3 regions of the Waltera sp. genome follow, and region 2 is predicted to be linked to each of the others. Evidence: predicted binding sites of a transcription regulator. Region 2 holds the regulator's gene; each other region holds the start of a gene.
The links. The regulator HrcA, encoded in region 2, represses chaperone genes, less so after heat shock. The targets are predictions, from matches to a motif close to TGTTAGCACTCNNNNNNNNNGAGTGCTAACA.
Positions count from the first base shown of each region.

Region 1: a site for HrcA is predicted at 4,103-4,133, ahead of groES (co-chaperone GroES). Genes of this name have one in related genera too.
Region 3: a site for HrcA is predicted at 5,199-5,229, ahead of htpG (molecular chaperone HtpG). Genes of this name have one in related genera too.

Region 1 covers NZ_JBKVQF010000020.1:55,918-63,801, reverse strand. Annotated here, with positions in the region: gene ACLTOH_RS11495 (glycoside hydrolase family 43 protein) at 1-1,413, opposite strand, end outside; gene ACLTOH_RS11490 (hypothetical protein) at 1,580-1,753, opposite strand; gene groL (chaperonin GroEL) at 2,086-3,711, opposite strand; gene groES (co-chaperone GroES) at 3,768-4,052, opposite strand; gene ACLTOH_RS11475 (formate/nitrite transporter family protein) at 4,433-5,296, opposite strand; tRNA gene ACLTOH_RS11470 (tRNA-Trp) at 5,754-5,824, shown strand; gene coaW (type II pantothenate kinase) at 6,315-7,148, opposite strand; gene radA (DNA repair protein RadA) at 7,188-7,884, opposite strand, start outside.
Region 2 covers NZ_JBKVQF010000005.1:82,980-90,863, reverse strand. Annotated here, with positions in the region: gene ACLTOH_RS03905 (patatin family protein) at 1-171, shown strand, start outside; gene ACLTOH_RS03900 (undecaprenyl-diphosphate phosphatase) at 215-1,126, shown strand; gene ACLTOH_RS03895 (DUF6465 family protein) at 1,245-1,724, shown strand; gene ACLTOH_RS03890 (DUF2142 domain-containing protein) at 1,860-3,254, shown strand; gene hrcA (heat-inducible transcriptional repressor HrcA) at 3,477-4,505, shown strand; gene grpE (nucleotide exchange factor GrpE) at 4,531-5,124, shown strand; gene dnaK (molecular chaperone DnaK) at 5,198-7,078, shown strand; gene dnaJ (molecular chaperone DnaJ) at 7,219-7,884, shown strand, end outside.
Region 3 covers NZ_JBKVQF010000001.1:79,575-87,458, forward strand. Annotated here, with positions in the region: gene ACLTOH_RS00355 (MBL fold metallo-hydrolase RNA specificity domain-containing protein) at 1-859, shown strand, start outside; gene thyA (thymidylate synthase) at 1,195-2,043, shown strand; gene ACLTOH_RS00365 (dihydrofolate reductase) at 2,155-2,649, shown strand; partial or broken gene ACLTOH_RS00370 (branched-chain amino acid aminotransferase) at 2,848-3,879, shown strand; gene ACLTOH_RS00375 (peptidylprolyl isomerase) at 4,047-5,123, shown strand; gene htpG (molecular chaperone HtpG) at 5,325-7,430, shown strand; gene ACLTOH_RS00385 (peptidoglycan-binding protein) at 7,732-7,884, shown strand, end outside.

The DNA of each region.
Region 1 (7,884 bases), on a different contig from region 2:
AATACAGTTCTCCAGAGCTCCGACCTTTTCCCATTTTTGACCATCATAGCTGTAATAGAAAGTTCTGGTCAGCTTCTCCACCACTACCTTCAGATACACCGGGGTCTCCTTCACATTATCCACTTCCGCTATCAATTCCTCACCGTGGTTGCGGTTGATGACCAGTTGGATCTTTCGGCCGCCTTCATAACACAGGGAGCATCTGGCATAAGTAGCAGTACTGTAATAGCAGGTCAGTCCCGCCTGTTCTCCGTCCTTATCCGGGTAGAACTCCAGCTTCGTCTCTGCCACGTAGGACAATTCCTGTTCTCTGCGCAACAACGTATTTTTCGCCCGGATCTCATTCAGCTGTCCATCTCTGGTCCAGATCCGGAAATATCCGGGGTGCTCGGTCAGAGACCAGGAACCGTTATCCGGGTTACGGACGAACTCCCATTCCAGATTCAGCTTTGTATCGTTAAAATCGTCGAGCAGATTTCTCTCATAAATACACTCCGGCAGATCCGGTGCGATCTGTGTCAGGCTGGGACCTTTTCCTTCGTTGACGGTAAACCAGCCGTCCTCCGTCCACTGTACGGGATCCAGAGCAGACTCTCTGCCTACGGTAGTATAGTTGCCCTCGTTAGGTCTTCCGCAGAGATAATAGCACCACCACTGACCGTTCTGATCCTGTACCAGTTTGCCGTGTCCGGCTCTCTGGATGGGGGCTGTGGGATCCTTCTGACGCATGACCGGATTGTAGGGAGAACATTCATAGGGGCCATAGAAATTCTTACTTCTTCCCACATTGATTCCATGACCGTAGCCGGTACCACCCTCTGCCACGATAGCGTAATAGTAACCGTCTTTTTTCATGATATGGGGGCCTTCGGAACAGCGCTCGCCTGTGCCTTCCCATGCAGTCTTCGCAGGACCAGCCACCGCCAGTCCGTCCGCAGTCAGAGGAACCGCCTGTGCCGCCTTGGCTATGATCATATATCTGCTGCCGTCATCATCCACAAAAAGTGAGGGGTCGATATCATCCACTTCCAGACATACCGGCTTGCTGTAGGGTCCTTCCGGCTTGTCAGATACCATCACCAGCTGTCTGCGCATCACGTTATTGTCACGCTTGCCATCCGCATTCAGACGCAAGGTTACATAGATATAGTATTTTCCGTCCACATATTCGATATCCGGTGCCCAGATTCCGTGGGAATCCCGGATGTCACTGATGTCCAGCCATTCCGGGTTCGTGATGGCATGGCCGATGATATGCCAGTGCACCATATCCCGGGAATGGGAAATGGGAATTGCCGGAAAATACTGGAAGCTGGAATTCACCATATAATAATCGTCACCGACACGGATCACCGAAGGATCCGGGAAAAAACCGCGTTGTACAGGGTTATGATAAGTTCTAGGTTCACTCATAGGGAGTCTCCTTTTTACATGTATTAGTCTTTCTATTTGCGCAAAGCTGCGTGTACCACGCTCATACTATAAGTGTATTCTTTACCAACTCTCCTGTCGTGCCAGTTTCCCTTTTATTTTATGACAAATATTGCGTTTTCTCCGGACATTTCAAAATTTGGCATAATTATTCCATAATGGAATACTGCATCCACTCGTATAACAGCTTCGTGCCCTCCATGATCTCGGGCGGAAGCAGCGCGCGGGCCACCAGCTTTAATTCATCGGATTCAATGTCTGTTCTGCGAAGATGGGCATAATCGCCGTCAATGCTTTCTACGATGTATTCAAAACGATTCATAGGGGTATACCTCTTTCTTTGATGTGTTTGAGATAAGTTTAAGAGGTTTTTGGGGGAGAGTCAAGGGGACGCCGCCTTATCTTCGAAAATCGCTCTGCTTTGCAGAGCACGTGCTTCGCACTTATGATTTTCTCGATAAACACCCATAAAAAACAAATGCCACACCCGAAGACTTCGACGCAGCAGCGGCTTATCGCATAAATTGCTTCGCAATTCATGCGATATCCGCTGGACTTCGCCATATCCGCACTAAAAAAGAAGCGCACTATTGCAAGCTAGCTTGCATAGTGTGCTCCCTTTTTAGCACGGCTGCGTCAAAGCGGTCCTGACGCTTACATCATTCCGCCCATGCCTGCGCCGCCGGCGGGCATTGCAGGGGTGTCTTCCTTGATGTTAGCTACAACGCTTTCGGTAGTAAGCAGTGTGCTTGCTACGCTGGTAGCGTTCTGCAGGGCGCTTCTGGTAACCTTTGCGGGATCCAGGATGCCTGCGCTTACCATATCTACATATTCCTCTTTCAGAGCATCGAAACCGACACCGACCTCAGACTCACGTACCTTGTTGATGATAACGCTGCCTTCCAGTCCTGCGTTTGCTGCGATGTGATACAGAGGTGCTTCCAGTGCTTTCAGGACAATGCCTGCACCGGTCTTCTCATCACCTTCCAGACTTGCTGCCAGTTTGGCAACTTCCTTGGATGCATGAATGTATGCGGAACCACCACCACAGATGATACCTTCCTCTACGGCTGCTCTGGTAGCTGCCAGAGCATCTTCCAGACGAAGCTTAGCTTCCTTCATCTCGGTCTCGGTAGCAGCACCTACACGGATCACTGCAACACCACCGGACAGCTTAGCCAGTCTCTCCTGTAATTTCTCTCTGTCGAAATCAGAAGTGGTCTCTTCGATCTGCTTCTTGATCTGTGCGATTCTGGACTGTAATGCTTCCTTATCGCCTTCACCGTCTACGATCACGGTGTTCTCTTTCTGTACCTTAACGGATTTTGCACGACCCAGCATATCCATTGTGGTATCTTTCAGTTCATAACCAAGCTCGGAACTGATCACGGTACCACCGGTCAGGATTGCGATATCCTCCAGCATAGCTTTTCTTCTGTCACCATAGCCGGGAGCCTTAACAGCTACTACGTTGAAAGTACCACGCAGCTTGTTAACGATCAGGGTGGTCAGTGCCTCGCCCTCTACATCCTCAGCGATGATCAGCAGCTTAGCGCCGGACTGAACGATCTGCTCTAACAGAGGCAGGATCTCCTGAATATTGGAAATCTTCTTGTCAGTGATCAGGATATAAGGGTTATCCAGAACAGCTTCCATCTTATCCATATCGGTTGCCATGTAAGCGGAAATATAACCTCTGTCGAACTGCATACCTTCTACCAGATCCAGTTCGGTCTGCATGGTCTTGGACTCTTCAATGGTGATAACACCGTTGTTGCTTACCTTCTCCATAGCATCTGCAACCAGCTGTCCTACAGCCTCATCCCCTGCGGAGATTGCAGCTACTCTTGCGATGTGCTCCTTGCCGTTTACTTTCTGGCTCATCTTACCGATGGCTTCTACTGCACATGCGGTTGCTTTCTTCATACCTTTTCTCAGGATGATGGGGTTAGCACCTGCTGCCAGGTTCTTCATCCCTGCATTTACCATAGCCTGTGCCAGAACGGTTGCGGTGGTAGTGCCATCACCGGCTACATCGTTGGTCTTGGTAGCTACTTCCTTTACCAGCTGTGCACCCATGTTCTCGAATGCATCTTCCAGCTCGATCTCTTTTGCAATGGTAACACCATCGTTGGTGATCAGGGGTGCGCCGAAGGACTTATCCAGTACTACGTTTCTTCCTTTGGGTCCTAAGGTTACTCTTACGGTATCTGCCAGCTGGTTTACACCAGCCTCTAATGCTGCACGGGCTTCTGCGCCGTATTTAATCTCTTTTGCCATAATAATCAGCCTCCAATTTATTTGTTCTTAGTCTTAATTTCTTTTTAGGTTTGCAATTACTGAATGATTGCAAGGATGTCGCTCTGCTTTACGATGATGTACTCTTCATCATCCAGCTTTACTTCGGTTCCTGAGTATTTGGAATAGATGACCTGATCGCCAACCTTAACTTCCATCTTTACTTCCTTACCGTCTACGACACCGCCGGGGCCGACAGCAACAACTTCTGCCTGCTGGGGCTTTTCCTTATTCTGACCGGGGAGCACGATACCGGACTTGGTAGTCTCCTCTGCAACTAACTGTTTTAATACTACTCTGTCACCTAAAGGTTTCAAACTCATGACAACTGCCTCCTTATAACTATTTAAATATCATATTACTCTTTTTCATTTGTTAGCACTCATTTTTATCGAGTGCTAATTTCTATAGTTTATATTAGTTTTATATGCCGAGTTTTTCAAACGCATTCACCGTTATTTAAATAACTATTTCTTTTATTTTCTCGTTTTATCTCCGTTTTTCTAATGTTTTTATATTACATGTGTAAAAATGCGATTTAATATTTCGTTTATAATTCTGAAAATCCATATCCGGTTCATCCCTTGCAAACTCCTGTGCAGACATAAAGCTATACCGGTTACATCGTATAAGCAAAAAGCAGCCGGGGATCTTATCATTATCCCAAGCTGCTTCTGTTCCGCTCTGTATTTACTTTCCCGTCCTATGCGTTCTTGGATTCCTCATGCCATTTCTGCCACCTCTTCTTATAAATAAAGTAGCAGGGGATTCCTACGAATACCATTCCGCCTAAGATATTGCCAATGGTAACGGGAATAAAGTTGTTCAGGCTGTGCAGTACTGTCAGTCCCTGGATCTGCTCTGCGGTCAGGCCGTATGCTTCCTGTGCCTTTGCAACATACGCGGGATTCTGTGCAGCCATCATGCCTACGGGAATGTAGAACATATTTGCAACACAGTGCTCGAAACCGCCGACTACGAAGGCCATGATCGGGAAGAAGATCGCCCAGACCTTACCGACGATATCCGTAGCTGCCGCTGCCATCAGGATCGCAATACATACCAGAATGTTACACAGGATACCGGAGGTAATTCCTTTCAGCGGAGAAATGCCTACCTTGCCGACTGCCACTTTGATGGCATAAGCCCCCAGCAATCCGCCGGTGTAGTCCAGATTTCCGGAAAAGTAGATCAGGGTATCAATGATCAGCGCGCCGATCAGGTTGCTGAAATATACCACGATCAGATTGCGGATACATTCGAACCAGGTCACCTTTTTGCCTACCACGTCCATGACGATCAGGCAGTTGCCGGTGAAAAGTTCTCCACCTACAAATACAATGATCATCAGTCCCACAGGGAAGATGATACCGGCTACGAATCGGGCCAGACCTACGTTGTCAATAGCATGCGCCGCAGTACTGCTGGTAGCTCCGCCCAGTGCAATGAAAGCACCTGCCATAATGCCTAACAGGATCATCTTGCCCAGAGGAAGATGTGCCTTGCCCTCTCCGGCCTTCATGTTATTATCAATGACTTCTGCCGGGGTATTAAAATGCTGTTCCATATTTTCCCTCATTTCCGTACAGCCCTTATCTGCCGTACTTTCTCATACTCATTTACTACCTATATTACACGAAATCTGCGTCGGGAAGCAAGCTTTTCCCCCTATGTATCTGATTATATACATTTCCTCTCACCGTTTTTGTCATAACACAGTCTTTTTTTGTAAAATTTATGCAAAAAAATAGTAGACAAAAGCCGAAATGTGTAATATACTTAAGATGTTCGGCGAGAGCCGAACCGCTTATATAAGTAGATTTCCGGAAGAATTCCCCTTTTACACAATTAAAGTGGCTGCAGGTTTCCCGCCTGCGGCTGCTTTAATTGTGTTATAAGGTATTTTTTGTGGTTTTCCCCGGAATTGCAAAAGTTTTTGCAAAAATTTAAAATTTTCACTTGCTAAATGATAAACATCTATGCTATAATAGCTTTCGTCAGTGATTCAGCTGATACAATTTCATAGGGGAATAGTACAGCGGTAGTGCGGCGGTCTCCAAAACCGTTAACGGGGGTTCGATCCCCTCTTCCCCTGCTTTAAAAAGTCGATGTTATCGGCTTTTTTTATTTTCTGTTTTGGTAACACTTTTTACCTCACCATGGCGCGATCTGAAGAATCACGCCATGATTGGGTGTTATTTTAATGTGAATTAACAAGAATGTTTTTCATCATGATATTGAACATACGTTCGATTTATGTTATACTGTATTTGTGTAATCGAACAGAAAGCGGATGCGATTTTCCGATTGTTAGATGCCCTCTAGTCTTACAAAGGAGGGTGATGCCCATGAATACGATGGAAGTACTTACTCTGTTGTTAGTTGTCTTTGCAGCTTTATCATACATTGACAGACATGGTGACGATAATAACAAAAAGAAATAGCATCCCCTCGCCAAAGTAGATGCTATTTCTTTTCTAGTATTTTACTGAGGGCAAATCGGAATTTTCACTTCCGACCACCTTTCTAAGTAGATTATACACCAAGAGGGATTGAGAAATCAATCCCTCTTACTTTTTTATTTCTCAAATCTCCTCTTTCTCCGCATCCGGCGCAATCACCGCCCCAATAGCGGTAGCATAATCGGAGTACTCCGGAATAGTGACCTTCACATCCCACAGGCTCTTGAAGTCTTCGATGATCTGGCGGCACTCGAAGAATTTGGTCAGGCCACCGATGAGGATATAATCCTTGATGCCGGTGTTCCGGGAGGCCAGGATTCCGGCCTGGCAGATGTTCTCGATGACCATATGGACGATACCAGCCGCGATGTCCTCGGGCTTGGACTGGGCATCCGCTTTGCCGAAGTTGGACGCAGTCACGTCCAGGTTCAGGCCGGGGAGCTTTTCCTTGGCCAGATCGCCGATCCTCAGGTCGATCTTTGCCACATCACCTTTCCGGGACAGAGGGACGATCTCATGGATATCCCCGGTATTCAGTATGATCGAGGACAGTCCGCAGATGGTTCCGCCACCGAGGCCGACACCACCTAAATGCTTCATCTCATTCTCCGTCACCTTGACGAAAAAGCTTCCGGTTCCCATACTGATAACGATAACTTCCTTTTTATCCGTCAGATAATAGCCTCCGGTTCCTGTGGCAACGAATTCATCTACCTTATAGGTCGGACGATCGTATACCGCTTTCTCCACATATTTGCTTCCCACGCCGGTGATATAGACACCTTCCACATCTAAAAGCTGCAGATTATTCTCATACAGATATCTTCCGAAAGCACCGTAGAGGGATGCCACCTGGCTGTCTGCCTTGACTGCCATGGGCGGAAGCATATGTTCTCCTTCAAAAGCTACGATCTTGGTGGTACTGCTGCCGATATCAATTCCTATTCTTACGGCCATATCTTTGTCCTCCTCATAATGAAATGCTAAAAAGCTTCTTTAGAACAATCGGTCCATGGCATCCTGCACGGAGCTGACGCCGATGACACGGATTTTGCTTCCTTTTTTGCACTCTTCCAGTGACACGTAGGGCACCACGCATTCCTCGAAGCCCAGTTTCTCCGCCTCCGCCACACGCTGTTTTGCCATGCTGACCGCGCGGACTTCGCCACTTAATCCCACTTCTCCGAAAGCTACCATTTTCGGATTCAATGCCTTATTCCGGAAGCTGGACAGAATCGCCAGCACGATTCCCAGATCAATGGCCGGCTCCTGGATCTTGATACCTCCCGTAATATTCACGTAGGCATCGCAGGAGGACAGCTGCACTCCCGATCTCTTCTCCAATACCGCCATCAGCAGGTTCACACGGTTGAAATCCGTACCGGTGGTCTGTCTTCTGGGGATGCCGAAATTACTGTGGCACACCAGTGCCTGCAATTCGATCAGAAGCGGTCTGGTGCCCTCCATGGTACACGCCACCACAGAGCCGCTGGCATTCTCCGGCCGTCCGTTCAGCATATATTCCGAAGGATTCTTGACCTCTGCCAGTCCCGTTTCCCGCATCTCGAAAACACCGATCTCGTTCGTAGATCCAAAACGGTTCTTCACCCCCCGCAGAATACGGTAGGACGCATGTCTGTCCCCTTCAAAATAAAGAACAGTATCCACCATATGTTCCAGCACTCTGGGACCT
Region 2 (7,884 bases):
TATATTGACAGACAGGAGAAAAACGGTCAGGCTTTCGTGATCAGACCTCATAAGAAGAGTGATGTGGGACGGATAGAGAAAGACAAGGACAAACTGATCGCATTATATGAAGAGGGCTATCAGGAAGCAGAGAACTGCTATGAAGATCTGCTGGCATATCTCGAAAAATAAAAGCTCTGATTCGTCAGAAAATAAAAAAGATAGGAGAAACAAAATGTTAGAAATTATCAAGGCAATTATCTACGGTATCGTGGAGGGCATCACCGAGTGGCTGCCCATCAGCAGCACAGGACATCTGATCCTGGTGGAGCGTCTGATTCCCTTTCAGGAGACCAGTGAAGGTTTCTTCGATATGTTTGATGTTGTCATTCAGTTGGGAGCTATCCTGGCGGTAGTCGTTCTGTTCTGGAACAAGATCTGGCCTTTTTATATGAAGAAAAATCAGCAGACAAAAAAAGGTGGTATTGTAAGATCTAAAAAAGATTTTACGGTAGGAAATGTGGCACTGAGCATGGATGCTTTCTGGATGTGGGTGAAGATCGTTGTAGCATGTATCCCTGCGGTCGTTTACGGCCTGCTGTTTGATGATGCGGTGAGCGAAGCCTTCAAAAAAGAGATCGGAACCAGTGGAGTAACGGTCCAGGTCATCGTGGTAGCAGTTATGCTGGTACTGGTCGGTGTATTGTTTATCGTGATCGAGAACTGGAACAAGAATCGTGTACCTACCACCACAACACTGTCACAGTTGACCTACAGAGATGCATTGATCATCGGTTTCTGCCAACTGGTGGCTGCGGCACTGCCCGGAACATCCCGCTCCGGAGCTACGATCCTGGGTGCTATTATGATTGGTATATCGAGAACGGTGGCAGCGGAATTTACCTTCTTTCTGGCGATTCCCGTTATGTTTGGAGCGAGTCTTCTGAAGGTATTGAAGTTCGGATTTGCATTCACGGGAATGGAGCTTGCCTGCCTGCTGGTCGGTACAGTGATATCCTTCATTGTATCCCTGTTCGTACTTCGTTTCCTGATGGGATATATCAAAAAGCATGACTTTAAAGTCTTTGGATGGTATCGTATTGTGCTGGGTATTATCGTATTGCTGTACTTTCTGGTATTCGCATAACAGTTGACAATTATAGGGAAAAGGAATACACTACCCTTATCGAGCGCCGAAATACGGTACTTGTGAGGAGAATGAAAATGTTTTTTGTACATGATTCGTACAGAAGGGAGACGGTAACATGGCAGTAGTTAAGAAAACTGTAGCACCTGTAGCAGCTAAAGTGGAAGCACCTAAGGCAGAAGTTAAGAAAGCAGCACCGACAACTCCAGTTAAGACAGAAACCAAGACCGCTGTGAAGGAAGCTGAGAAGGCCCCTGTAGCAAAGGCAGAAGAAAAAGCACCTGTAAAGGCAGAGGTTAAGAAGCCTGCAGCCAAGAAGGAAACAGTTAAGAAAGAGACCAAGAAGGCAGCACCTGCAAAGGCAGAGGCTAAGAAGCCCGTAGCCAAGAAGACAGAGTTAAAGAGTGAGATCAGCGTTCAGTTCGGTGGAAAGTCCTACTCTCAGGAAGAACTGCTGAAGATCGCCAAGGACGTATGGAAATACGATCTCAAGCAGAAGGCAGCTGACCTGACCAGCGTAGAGCTGTATGTAAAGCCCGAAGAGAACATGGTTTACTATGTAATGAACAAAGAGATCACCGGAAGCTTCTACATATAAACTATTCAGAGTAATAAAAAATAAGTATATATACGTTGAATGCTTGCATTCGTAAGAATACTTGTGAGCAGGCCCCAAAGTTGAATTTACCACTTTGGGGTCTTCGTATCTATAAAAATGTTAAAGGATGACAGAATGCAGAAAAAATCAGAAAAGATTATTTTTACATTATATCTGTTGGGATTTCTGGCACTGGCACTTACACTTGCACTGTTGCAGCCGCTGGCCAACACACCGCCGCTGTATGGTAATCCGCCGGATGAACATGCGAGATATCTGATCCCGCAGTTTATCTGCAAGTATGGGAAGATCCCTACGGGATGGGAGGAAGAGGTGCGGATTCCGGCCTACGGATTTTCCTATGCTCTGTATAACGTATTTCCCTATATCGTGCAGGGATATCTCATGCGCTTTGTGAGCCTGTTTACGGAATCGGAAGTGGTATTGCTCTATACCGCAAGACTGGTGAACGTAACCTTTGGCCTGCTGATGGCAGTAGTGGTATATTTGATTGGAAAAAGAGTGTTCCGGGATGACCGGTTCCGTTGGCTGTTCTGCTTTGCAGTAACGTACCTGCCGGAGGGATTGTTCCTGCACACTTATGTGAATACGGATTCCTGCTGTATGTTATCCACGGCCATGATGGTATATGCTCTGGTATGCGTATATCAGGATGGTATAAGTCTCCGCAACAGTCTGTGGATGAGCGGTGGTATTATTCTGTGTGCTCTTTCTTATTATAATGCCTACGGATATATCGTAAGCTGCATTTTACTCTTTCTGTTGTCCTTTTTGCAGAAGAAGGAAAACGGCGGCTATTTCTATGACTGGAAGAATATGCTGAAATACGGCTGTCTGATCGCCGGAGTAGTTCTGGCGGGGATCGGCTGGTGGTTCATCCGCAGTTATATCGTTCTGGACGGAGATCTGCTGGGACTGGCCACCCGGGAAAAGATGGCGATCCAATATGCGGTGGAGAGTGTCAATCCGCTGACCATGCAGACTTATCAGTCCATGGGTTATACGGTGCTGGAAATGTTCCGGGAACGCTACACACTGTCCGGTCTGTTCCACAGCTTCGTGGCAGCTTTCGGCTCCATGTCCATCTACGGAAGCATCTGGCTGTATCGGGCGTATAAAGCATTTTTTGTGCTTGGCACCGCGGGAAGCCTTCTGTATATGATCTGCTATAAGAAGCGTCGCAAAATATCCGGAAGAGAATGGTTCTTCCATATTAATATGCTTTATTGCATTTTTATGCCGGCATTTCTGACGATTTATTATGCATACACCACGGATTATCAGAATCAGGGACGGTACCTGCTCCCAGCGCTGCTCCCCCTGATGTATTATATGATAAAAGGAATTCAAAAACTTTCGGAACTGAAGATCAAAGGCAGAACCTTTCCCCGGTGGCTGGTGAATACAGGGGTTGCGATATGTTTTCTGATCCTTGTCGGAGGCACAATAGATATGGTATATGTACGGGCACTTCCCGTATATCTGGAGACAGGACTGGTACTGAAATAGTGCCGGTCCTTTTTGTGTATACGATGAGCCAAGTACAGATTTGTGCTTGCACAAGAATCTGTATTTGGCGAATGAGGCTCTGAATAGTTTTTTTTAATATTTTGTTTAGAATTATTTTCGGGAAAATCAGTTGACAATAATATCCTGTAGTGATATTTTAGGGTAAGAAGATGTTAGCACTCCTTTTAGATGAGTGCTAATAATCCCAAAGGGAGTGATGGAATGCAATTGGATGACAGAAAAAGAATTATATTGCAAGCCATTATCCGGAACTACTTGGAAACGGGAGAGCCGGTAGGCAGCAGGACCATTTCAAAATACACAGATCTGAATCTAAGTTCGGCAACCATTCGGAATGAGATGTCAGATCTGGAAGAGATGGGTTATATCATACAGCCGCACACTTCCGCAGGAAGAATTCCTTCCGATAAGGGATATCGCTTCTATGTGGATACCATGATGGCGACCAGAGAGCAGGAAGTCAATGAGATGAAGGATATGCTCTTAGAGAGGCAGGATAAGCTGGAGAACCTGTTAAAACAGGTGGTGAAGACCCTGGCTCAGAACACACAATACGCCACCATGATCAGTGCTCCGCAGGTACATCGCAACAAGGTAAAGTTCATCCAGCTGTCCCGGGTAGATGCCGGACAGATTCTGGCGGTCATCGTTGCCGAAGGTAATGTGATCAAGAACAATATCCTGGCGGTGAATCAGGAACTGGATGATGAGACACTGCTGAAGCTGAACATTCTGTTGAATACCCACCTCAATGGATTGTCCATGGAGGAGATCAATCTGGGAATGATCGCAGCAATGAAGCAGCAGGCCGGAATCCACAGTGAGATCGTCAGTGAGGTGATCGATGCTGTGGCGGATGCCATCAAGGCAGACGAGGACCTGGAGATCTACACCAGCGGGGCCAACAATATTTTCCGGTATCCGGAACTGGCAGATCAGTCCAAGGCAAGTGAACTGATCAATGCCTTCGAAGAAAAACAGCAGCTGGGCGGTCTGATCCAGGAGTCCCTGGCAGATGAAGGCAGCACAGGTATCCAGGTGTACATCGGAGACGAGACACCGGTGCAGGGCATGAAGGACTGCAGTGTTGTCACAGCTACTTATGAATTAGGCGAAGGCATGAAGGGAACCATAGGAATCATAGGTCCCAAGAGAATGGATTATGACAAGGTCATAGGAACGCTGCGGACGGTGCAGAACCAGTTGGATGACCTTTACCGCAAAGAATAGACAGATTCCAGAAAGGAAAGTAAGAATGGCAGATCAGGAAAAAGAAATATTAGAGGAAGAAATGGAACAGGATCTTTCAGATGCCGAAGAACTGAAGGAAGAAGAGACAGAAGATGAGGAACCCGTGAGCAAGGAAGACAAAAAGGCAGCAAAGAAGCAGGCAAAGCTGAACAAAAAGGAAGATTCCTACAAGGAGAAGATCGATCAGCTGGAAGACAGAGTAAAGCGTCAGATGGCAGAGTTCGAGAACTTCCGCAAGAGAACCGATAAAGAGAAACAGGCAATGTTCGATACCGGTGCCAAGAGTGTGATCGAGAAGATCCTTCCGGTAGTAGATAATTTTGAAAGAGGCCTGGCAACGGTTCCCGAGGAATCCAAAGAGGATCCTTTCGTAGACGGTATGAACCGTATCTACAAACAGCTGATGACAGAACTTGAGAACATCGGTGTAAAACCCATCGAGGCAGTCGGACAGGAATTCGACCCGAATCTTCACAACGCGGTGATGCAGGTGGAGAGCGATGAGTATGAATCCGGTGTGATAGCCCAGGAACTTCAGAAGGGTTACACATATCATGACATGGTCGTAAGACACAGCATGGTAGGTGTTGTTCAATAATTTGATTATCACATATTTTTGAGAATAGAAACTATAAAATGAAAACAGAGAATAAAAACAGGAGGAAAATATTATGAGTAAGATTATTGGTATTGACTTAGGTACAACCAACAGCTGTGTAGCTGTTATGGAAGGTGGTAAACCCACCGTTATCGCTAATACAGAAGGTGCAAGAACCACACCCTCTGTTGTAGCATTTACCAAGACCGGTGAGAGACTGGTCGGTGAGCCTGCAAAGCGTCAGGCAGTTACCAACGCAGAGAAGACCATTTCTTCCATTAAGAGAGATATGGGTACCGATCGCGGCCGTACCATTGACGGCAAAAAATACTCTCCGCAGCAGATCTCCGCAATGATTCTGCAGAAGCTGAAAGCAGATGCCGAGAGCTATCTGGGTGAGAAGGTTACCGAGGCAGTTATCACAGTTCCCGCATACTTCAATGATGCCCAGCGTCAGGCTACCAAGGATGCAGGTAAGATCGCAGGCCTGGATGTAAAGCGTATCATCAACGAGCCTACCGCAGCAGCACTTGCTTATGGTCTGGACAATGAAAAAGAACAGAAGATCATGGTATACGACCTTGGTGGCGGTACCTTTGATGTATCTATCATCGAGATCGGTGACGGTGTCATCGAAGTACTGGCTACCAACGGTGATACACACCTTGGCGGTGATGATTTCGATAACAAGATCATTCAGTGGATGCTGGATGAATTCAAGAAGGCAGAAGGCGTAGATCTGTCCGGTGATAAGATGGCTATGCAGAGACTGAAGGAAGCAGCTGAGAAGGCTAAGAAAGAGCTGTCCAGCGCAATGACCACCAACATCAACCTTCCTTTCATTACCGCAACTGCAGAGGGACCCAAGCACTTTGATATGAACCTGACTCGTGCAAAGTTCGATGAACTGACCAGAGACCTGGTTGATAAGACTGCTATCCCCGTACAGAACGCTATGAAGGATGCTGGCCTGAACTATTCTGATCTGGGTCAGGTACTGTTAGTAGGTGGTTCTACACGTATTCCTGCGGTACAGGATAAGGTAAGAGCCCTGACCGGTAAAGAGCCCAGCAAATCTCTGAACCCTGATGAGTGCGTAGCAATCGGTGCTTCTATCCAGGGTGGTAAGCTTGCAGGTGATGCTGGTGCTGGCGATATCCTGTTACTGGATGTAACGCCCCTGTCCCTGTCCATCGAGACCATGGGTGGTGTCGCTACTAGACTGATCGAGAGAAATACTACCATTCCTACCAAAAAGAGCCAGATCTTCTCTACCGCAGCTGATAACCAGACCGCTGTAGATATCAACGTAGTACAGGGTGAGCGTCAGTTTGCCAAGGATAACAAGTCCCTCGGACAGTTCCGTCTGGACGGCATTGCACCCGCTCCCAGAGGAATTCCTCAGATCGAGGTTACTTTCGATATCGATGCCAACGGTATCGTAAATGTATCCGCTAAGGATCTGGGTACCGGAAAGGAACAGCACATCACCATCACCGCCGGTTCCAACATGTCCGATTCCGATATAGAGAAGGCTGTCAAGGAAGCAGCTGAGTTCGAGGCACAGGACAAGAAGCGTAAGGAAGCTATCGAGGCAAGAAACGAAGCAGACTCTTTCGTATTCCAGACCGAGAAGGCTCTGAACGAAGTAGGTGACAAGGTTCCCGAGAGTGACAAGACCCAGGTACAGGCTGATCTGGAAGCTGTTAAGGCTATTCTGGAGAGAACCAAAGACCAGGAGATGAGCGACAGCGATGTAGATGAGCTGAAGGCTGCAAAAGAGAAACTGACCCAGAGTGCTCAGTCTGTATTCACCAAGATGTATGAGCAGGCTGCTCAGGCACAGCAGGGTGCACAGGGTGCAGCAGGCCCTGACATGAATGCACAGGCCGGTAGCAATGCTGGATCTAACGCAGACGATGATGTGATCGACGGAGATTTCAGAGAAGTATAATTAAACTTCACAAATAACGCAAATCGTGGTATAACAGTAAATGCTGTGTAACAGTGATTGCGAATAACAGGGGGCACAGGGTATGCGAAAGCGTGCCCTGTGCATAACCGTTTTTAGATTTAAATGACAGAGGTGCAAAAATGGCAGAGCAGAAGAGAGACTATTACGAGGTCCTCGGTGTAGATAAGAATGCAGATGATGCTGCAATTAAAAAAGCATACCGGGTACTGGCGAAAAAATACCATCCCGACATGAACCCCGGAGACAAGGAGGCAGAACAGAAATTTAAAGAAGCTTCCGAGGCTTATGCCGTGCTGAGTGATCCCGAGAAGAGACGTCAGTATGATCAGTATGGCCATGCGGCATTTGACGGTGGCGCAGGAGGTGCCGGTGGTTTCGATTTCAATGGAGCTGATTTTGGAGACATTTTCGGAGATATTTTCGGAGATATCTTTGGCGGCGGCAGAAGCAGAGGTGCCAGAAATAACGGCCCCATGAAAGGTGCCAACATCCGTACCAGTGTTCATATCACTTTTGAAGAGGCAGTTTTCGGCTGCAAGAAAGAGATCGATCTTACGGTAAAGGAAACCTGTAAGACCTGTAACGGCTCCGGTGCGAAGCCCGGAACCAGCCCTGAGACCTGTACCAAGTGTGGTGGTAAGGGTCAGGTGGTATTTACCCAGCAGTCTTTCTTCGGTACTGTGCGTAATGTACAGACCTGTCCCGACTGTCAGGGTACCGGTAAGGTGATCAAGGACAAATGCCCGGATTGCCGTGGTACCGGATATATTCCTATGAAGAAACGT
Region 3 (7,884 bases), on a different contig from region 2:
GGTGGGCCGTACTCAGGAGATCCTGTATTTCCTGCGGAAAATCAAGGTGGGACGTCTGGTCAAAGGACATGAGGATTTCCCGGTGTATGTGGACAGTCCCATGGCGGTGGAGGCCACCGGTATATTTCAGGAGAATCGTTATGAGTGCTTTGATGACGAGGCTATGGAATATGTGAAAGAGGGCATCAACCCCATTGCATTTTCGGGATTGAAGCTGTCCATCACCAGTGAGGAATCCAAGGCCATCAATTTTGACGAGACCCCCAAGGTCATCATTTCCGCTTCCGGTATGTGTGATGCGGGACGTATCCGCCATCATCTGAAGCATAACCTGTGGAGAGAAGAATGTACGATTCTCTTCGTGGGTTACCAGTCCGTGGGAACCCTGGGCAGAGCGCTGGTAGAGGGTGCCGATGAGGTAAAGCTTTTCGGTGAGACCATTCAGGTGCGGGCACAGATCCGGAAACTGGCGGGATTAAGCGGCCATGCGGACAAAGAAGGACTGATCGAGTGGATCCAGGCCTTTGAAGAGAAGCCGAAAAAGGTGTTTGTGGTACACGGTGAAGACAGTGCCTGCACTGCATTCACCGAATGCCTGAAGATCGAGTATGGGCAGAGGGCTTACGCACCTTATAGTGGCACGGAGTTCGACCTGATCAGCAATAAATTTACCTATGAGGCTGCACCGGTTGCCGTGAAGAAAAAGACGAAGCCTGTCACCGGAGTCTTCGAGAGGCTGTTGGCTTCTGCAAGACGTCTGCTGGCGCTGGTTACCAAGAGCGAGGGTGTCATGACCAATAAGGACATGGCCAAGTTCGCCGACCAGATCAATTCCCTGTGTGACAAATGGGAAATATAAGTGCATCCATAGGAAGTATTTCTGACTGCTTGCAGGCAGGAAATACTTCCTATGAGAGGCATAAACAACCCTGAGTATGCAGGAAGAGAGTCCGGAATACGAAGGGGTGTACGATTTCGAGAGTGCGAAGCACGGAGAAATCGGTTATATAACATAATAAGATTCTCCATCAGCTTCTGCGTGACTGCTTGCAGTCAAGGCTTTTGGCTGATGAGAGAATCAAACTGATATGAGTAAGCAAGGCGGTAGCCTGGAATACGAATATCAGAGCGATTTCGAGAGTGCGAAGCACGGAGAAATCGGTTATATATTAGAAGATAGAATAAGGAGACACCATGAGTTTAGCGGATCATATTTTTATCGATATGTGTAATGACATTCTGACCAACGGTACCAGCACGGAGGGCGAGAAAGTGCGTCCCCATTGGCCGGACGGCACCCCTGCCTACACTATTAAGAAATTCGGAGTAGTGAACCGGTACGACCTGTCGAAGGAGTTCCCGATCCTGACCTTGCGCCGGACAGCAATAAAATCAGCCACGGATGAGATGCTGTGGATCTGGCAGCGCAAGTCCAACAACATTCATGACTTAAAAAGCCATGTCTGGGATGAATGGGCGGATGCGGATGGTTCCATCGGTAAGGCCTACGGTTACCAGATGGGTGTGAAACATCAGTATAAAGAGGGCATGATGGATCAGGTGGATCGTGTGATCTACGATCTGAAGAACAATCCCTTCAGCCGCCGCATCATGACCAATATTTACGTGCATCAGGACTTGCATGAGATGAATCTGTATCCCTGTGCCTACAGCATGACCTTTAATGTGACTCAGAAAAAGGGAGAGGACAGGCTGACCCTGAATGCCATTCTGAATCAGCGTTCCCAGGACGTGCTGGCAGCCAACAACTGGAATGTGGTACAGTATGCGGTGTTGGTGCATATGCTGGCACAGGTCTGCGATATGAACGTGGGTGAGCTGGTGCATGTCATTGCGGATGCCCATATCTATGACCGACATGTGGATGCCATTAAGGAACTGATAAGCAGAGAGCCTTTCCCGGCACCGAAGTTCTGGCTGAACCCGGAGATTAAGGATTTTTACCAGTTTACACCGGATGACGTGAAGCTGGAGGGTTACCAGACAGGGGAGCAGATCAGGGATATTCCGATTGCAATCTGACATGAGTAAGTAGGGCGGTAGCCCGGAATACGAATATCAGTACGGTTTCGTGAGTGCGAAGCACGGAGAAACCGGTTATTATCATAGAAACAAACAGAAACGAGGTACACCATGAATTTAATTGTAGCAGTAGACAACAACTGGGCCATCGGCAGCAAGAACGAACTGCTGATCCGCATCCCCAACGATCACAAGCATTTCCGCGAAGAGACGACAGGTAAGGTAGTGGTTCTGGGACGCAAGACTTTGGAGACTTTCCCACAGGGCATGCCTTTAAAGAACCGCATCAACATTATTTTGTCCAAAGATCCGAATTATCAGGTCAAGGATGCGATCGTGGTACACTCTATTGAAGAATTGCTGGAAGAACTGAAGAAATATGACGAAGAGAATATCTATATCATCGGCGGAGAGAGTATTTACCGCCAGATGCTGCCTTACTGTGACGTGGCCCATGTGACGAAGATCGATCATGCCTACGAGGCGGATGCCTATTTCCCGGATCTGGACAGTGATCCCGAGTGGGAGATCACCGCGGACAGCGATGAGCAGGTCTATTTTGACATTACTTACCAGTTCTTGAAATATGAGCGGAAAAAGTCTTAAATGCAATGACAGATATGTAGTGATTTTAATCTGAAAAAACTGTGAAAAGAAGAAAAACGACACATTTTCACTGAAAAAGTCACTGGAAAGCATAAATGTGTATATTGACTTTTATTACAAATGGTATAATAATGAAAATCAATAAATTCTGTTAAGAGAAATCAACAGGCAGAGTGGTAAACCGAGGAAAGAAGGAATACAAAAATGGAAAAGAAGAACATTGACTGGGGTAACATCGGTTTCGGTTATATCCCTACGGATTACAGATATGTGTCCAATTACAAGGACGGCAAATGGGATGACGGTCAGCTGACCCAGGATCCCAACATCGTATTAAATGAGTGTGCAGGTGTATTGCAGTATGCACAGACCGTATTCGAGGGCCTGAAGGCCTACACCACAGAAGACGGACATATCGTAACCTTCCGTCCTGACTTAAACGGTGAACGTCTGGAGTCTTCCGCAGCAAGACTGGAGATGCCCATTTTCCCCAAGGAGCGTTTCGTGGAAGCTGTTACCGAGACGGTTAAGGCCAACGATGCTTTCGTACCTCCTTACGGCAGCGGTGCAACTCTGTACATCCGTCCTTATATGTTCGGCAGCAACCCTGTCATCGGTGTAAAGCCTGCGGATGAGTATCAGTTCCGTATTCTGTGCACCCCTGTAGGACCTTATTTCAAGGGCGGCGTTAAGCCTCTGACCATCCGTGTCACCGACTTTGACCGTGCGGCACCTCACGGAACCGGTCACATCAAGGCTGGCCTGAACTATGCTATGAGCTTACATGCAATCGTATCCGCTCACAAGGAAGGCTACGATGAGAATATGTATCTGGATGCTGCTACCCGTACCAAGGTAGAGGAGACCGGCGGTGCGAACTTCCTGTTCGTTACCAAGGACAACAAGGTCGTAACTCCCAAGTCCGACAGTATCCTTCCGTCCATCACCCGTCGTTCTCTGGTATATGTTGCCAAGGAATACCTGGGACTGGAAGTAGAAGAGAGAGAAGTATACCTGGATGAAGTAAAAGACTTCGCAGAGGCTGGTCTGTGCGGTACCGCAGCAGTGATCTCCCCTGTAGGCAAGATCGTTGACCACGGCAAAGAAATCTGCCTGCCCAGCGGCATGACCGAGATGGGACCTGTCACCAAGAAACTGTATGAGACTCTGACCGGTATCCAGATGGGCAGGATCGAAGCTCCTAAGGGCTGGATCCATGTAATCGAGTAATCTGGTATCAAAATTGAATAATATTAAAAATGCGTGTGGAGAATATCCGCACGCATTTTTTGTCTGTAGAATTCTTAGATTTTTCTGAACTTCCAAGAAATCGTGGCACAGAAGAAAAAAATAGGGTATAATCAGAATTTAGAGACTTTGAGAAAGTAGGAAATGTTATGTTTTTTAAAAATAGATGTCATATCACCGCGGTATTGGTGGCGGGAGTGCTGGGAATAAGTATGGTGACGGGACTGACCGCCTGCGGCAGCAGTGACGGCACAAAAGTGGTATTTACCACAGGATTTGGGAAAAATGAGGTATTTCGGATCGGGGACGAGTCCTGCTCTAAGGCGGAGATCATGATCTACCTGACCACGACCCAGAATCAATATGAGAATGTCTACGGGACGGAGATCTGGAATACTTCCCTGAACGGAGTGACTCTGGAGGATAATGTCAAGGAGACAGTGCTGGCAAGAATTGCTCAGATCAAGACCATGTACCTGCTGGCAAAAGAGAAAGAGGTCACGTTGGATGAAGCCGAGGAGGCAAAGGTCGTCCAGGCGGCACAGGAGTATTATTCTTCCTTAAATGATACGGAGATCGAGGCTATGGGTGCCACGGAGGAGATTGTGGAGAATCTGTATCGGGAATATGCCATGGCAGACAAGGTCTATCAGTTGATTATACAGGACATCAATCCGGAGATCAGTGATGACGAGGCCCGCAAAATTACGGTGCAGCAGATCTTTTTTGCAACAGCATCCACGGATATGGACGGAAACCTGAAGCCTTATTCGGAAAGCTCCATTCAGAGTGCCTATGAGAAAGCCTGCGAGGTAAGAGACCTGGCGGTGGACGGAGAACACGATTTCACGGAACTGGCATCCAAATACAGCGACGATTCCGAGATCACCTATTCCTTTGGCAAAGGAGAAGCGGAGAGCGCTTATGAGGAAGCGGCTTTCAATTTGGCAACAGACGAGGTGAGCCAGGTTGTGAAATGTGAACGAGGCTATTACATTATCAAATGCATCAATACGCTGGATCGGGAAGAGACGGACGCTAATAAATTAAAGATTGTAGAAGAGCGGAAACGGGAAGTCTTCGGGCAGGAGTATGACAGCTTTGTGAATACACTGGTGCGTCAGCTCAATGACAAGCTGTGGGACGAGATCACGCTGATCATGGACGAACAGGTGACTACGGACAACTTTTTTGATGTGTATGCAAAGTACTTTCCGGAGGAGTAATTTCTGGTTTTTTACACGCTTTATTAAAATTTTAGAATTACGGAAATATTGATAAATACTGGATTTTTGACTGATTGTTAGCACTCATTTATAATGAGTGCTAAATTTGTCTTGACTTTTCAATTTTACAGTCCTACACTTAGAATCAGTTAGGAAACAGTCAGCCATGGCTGTGCAATTTTAGAAAAGGATGTGGTAATAATGGCAGCAAAAAACGGTAGTTTGTCAATTAACAGTGAAAACATATTTCCGATCATTAAAAAGTGGTTGTATTCCGATCACGATATTTTTTACAGAGAGTTGATCTCTAACGGCTGCGATGCCGTGACCAAGCTGAAAAAGTTGGACATGATGGGAGAATATGCCCTGCCTGAAGGCTATAAGGGACGTGTGGATGTCATCGTGGATCCTGAAAAGAAGACACTGACCTTCAAGGATAACGGTCTGGGCATGACTGACGACGAAGTGGAAGAGTACATCAACCAGATTGCATTTTCCGGCGCAACGGATTTCATTGAGAAATATAAGGACAAGAGCAATTCCGACCAGATCATCGGTCATTTTGGACTGGGCTTCTATTCTGCATTCATGGTAGCGGATGAAGTACACATTGATACCTTGTCCTACAAGGACGGCGCCAAGGCAGTGCACTGGGAGTGCGACGGCGGCACCGAGTTCTCCATGGAAGACGGAGACAAGACGGATGTCGGTACGACCATTACCCTGTTTTTAAATGAAGATTGTCTGGAGTTCTGTAATGAGTACAAGGCTCGTGAGGTCGTGAAGAAGTATTGTTCCTTCATGCCTACCGAGATCTATCTGTCCAAGGCGAACACCAAGGAGACCCAGATCATCAAGGAAGAGGAAAAGCTTCCCGATGATGAAGTCCTGGAAGAGATCGAGCCGGAGAAGAAGGAAGCGGCAGAAGGTGAAAATGCTGAAGCTGCTGAGGGAACAGAAGAGCCTAAGAAGCTGAAGATCAGAAAGCGTCCTGAATTGATCAACGAGACACAGCCTCTGTGGACCAAGCATCCCAATGAGTGCACGAAGGAAGAGTATCTGGACTTCTACCGCAAGGTATTTCAGGATTACAAGGAGCCTCTGTTCTGGATCCACCTGAATATGGATTATCCTTTTAATCTGAAAGGTATCCTGTACTTCCCGAAGATCAACATGGAGTATGAGTCCATCGAAGGTACCATCAAGCTGTACAACAATCAGGTATTTATCGCAGATAACATCAAGGAAGTCATTCCTGAGTTCCTGCTGCTGTTAAAGGGTGTCATCGACTGCCCGGATCTGCCTCTGAACGTATCCAGAAGTGCATTGCAGAATGATGGATTTGTCAAGAAGATCGCCGAGTACATTACCAAGAAGGTAGCGGACAAGCTGGCCGGTATGTGCAAGACGGATAAGGAAGAGTATGACAAATACTGGGATGACATCAGTCCCTTCATCAAGTTTGGCTGCCTGAAGGATGACAAGTTCTGTGAGAAGATGAACGATTATATCCTCTTCAAGAATCTGGACGGCAAATATCTGACTCTGCCCGAGTGTCTGGAGATCAAGCCTCAGGACGAGGAAGAGAATAAGGAAAATGCTGTAGATGAGAACGGCAACAAGGTAGAAGCTGAGGTCGTAGGGGATAAATCTGAAGATGAGGCTTCTGAGGAGAATGCCGGGGAAGAGAAGAAGGAAAAGATCATTTACTATGTAACGGATGAACAGCAGCAGAGCCAGTACATCAATATGTTCAAGGCTGCTAAGATGGATGCTGTGATCCTGACCCATAATATCGATCAGCCCTTCATCTCCCAGTTGGAGCAGAAGAATGAGGGAATCAAGTTCCAGCGTATCGATGCGGATGTGACCGATGCCCTGAAGTCCAAGACTTCCAAGAAGGCTGAAAAAGAGATGGAAGAGCAGGCAGAGAGCATCAGCAAGCTGATGAAGAAGGCTCTGAAGAACGACAAGATCACTGTCAAGGTAGAGAAGCTGAAGAACAAGAAGATCTCTTCCATGATCACGCTGTCCGAAGAGAGCAGACGTATGCAGGATATGATGAAGATGTACTCCATGCCCGGCATGGATATGAGTGCTTTCGGCGGTGAGGGCGAGACCCTGATTCTGAATGCCAACCATCCTCTGGTACAGTACATCACCGAGCACCAGGACGGCGAGAACGCAGAAATGATCTGCGAGCAGCTGTACGATCTGGCAAAGCTCCAGCATGCACCCTTGTCCGCCGACGCCATGACCAAGTTCGTGGCAAGAAGCAATGACATTATGATGCTGTTGACCAAATAAAAATGACGGATTAAAAACAAAGGGAATCACAATCTGGGAACGGTTTGTGGTTCCTTTTTTGGGCTACACGGTGGCTCGGGGACAGATGCAGACCGGTACCGGAATTAGTATTTAGTGAATGCATATCACCCGTCTGTTAATCAAGTAGATGTATGATGAAGACAAAACGGATAGAAGTTAGTCTGCTTAGTATATGGGAACATGCACATATTTTTCTGACTTTGCATATTCTGTAAGGAACATTTGTTGCCTGACCGGATCAAGACAGACAAAACGGCATAGGCAGAAAGGACCTCTGTCCATGGAAACTACTTATACAGGAACACTTCAGATCAGCGTTGTCTCCGCTCTGGGGATGACACCGATACCCGGCGCGACCGTCACTGTCTCCTATACCGGGGATCCGGATTCCCCGCTGGAGACGATGACTACTGACGAATCCGGGCAAACCCCT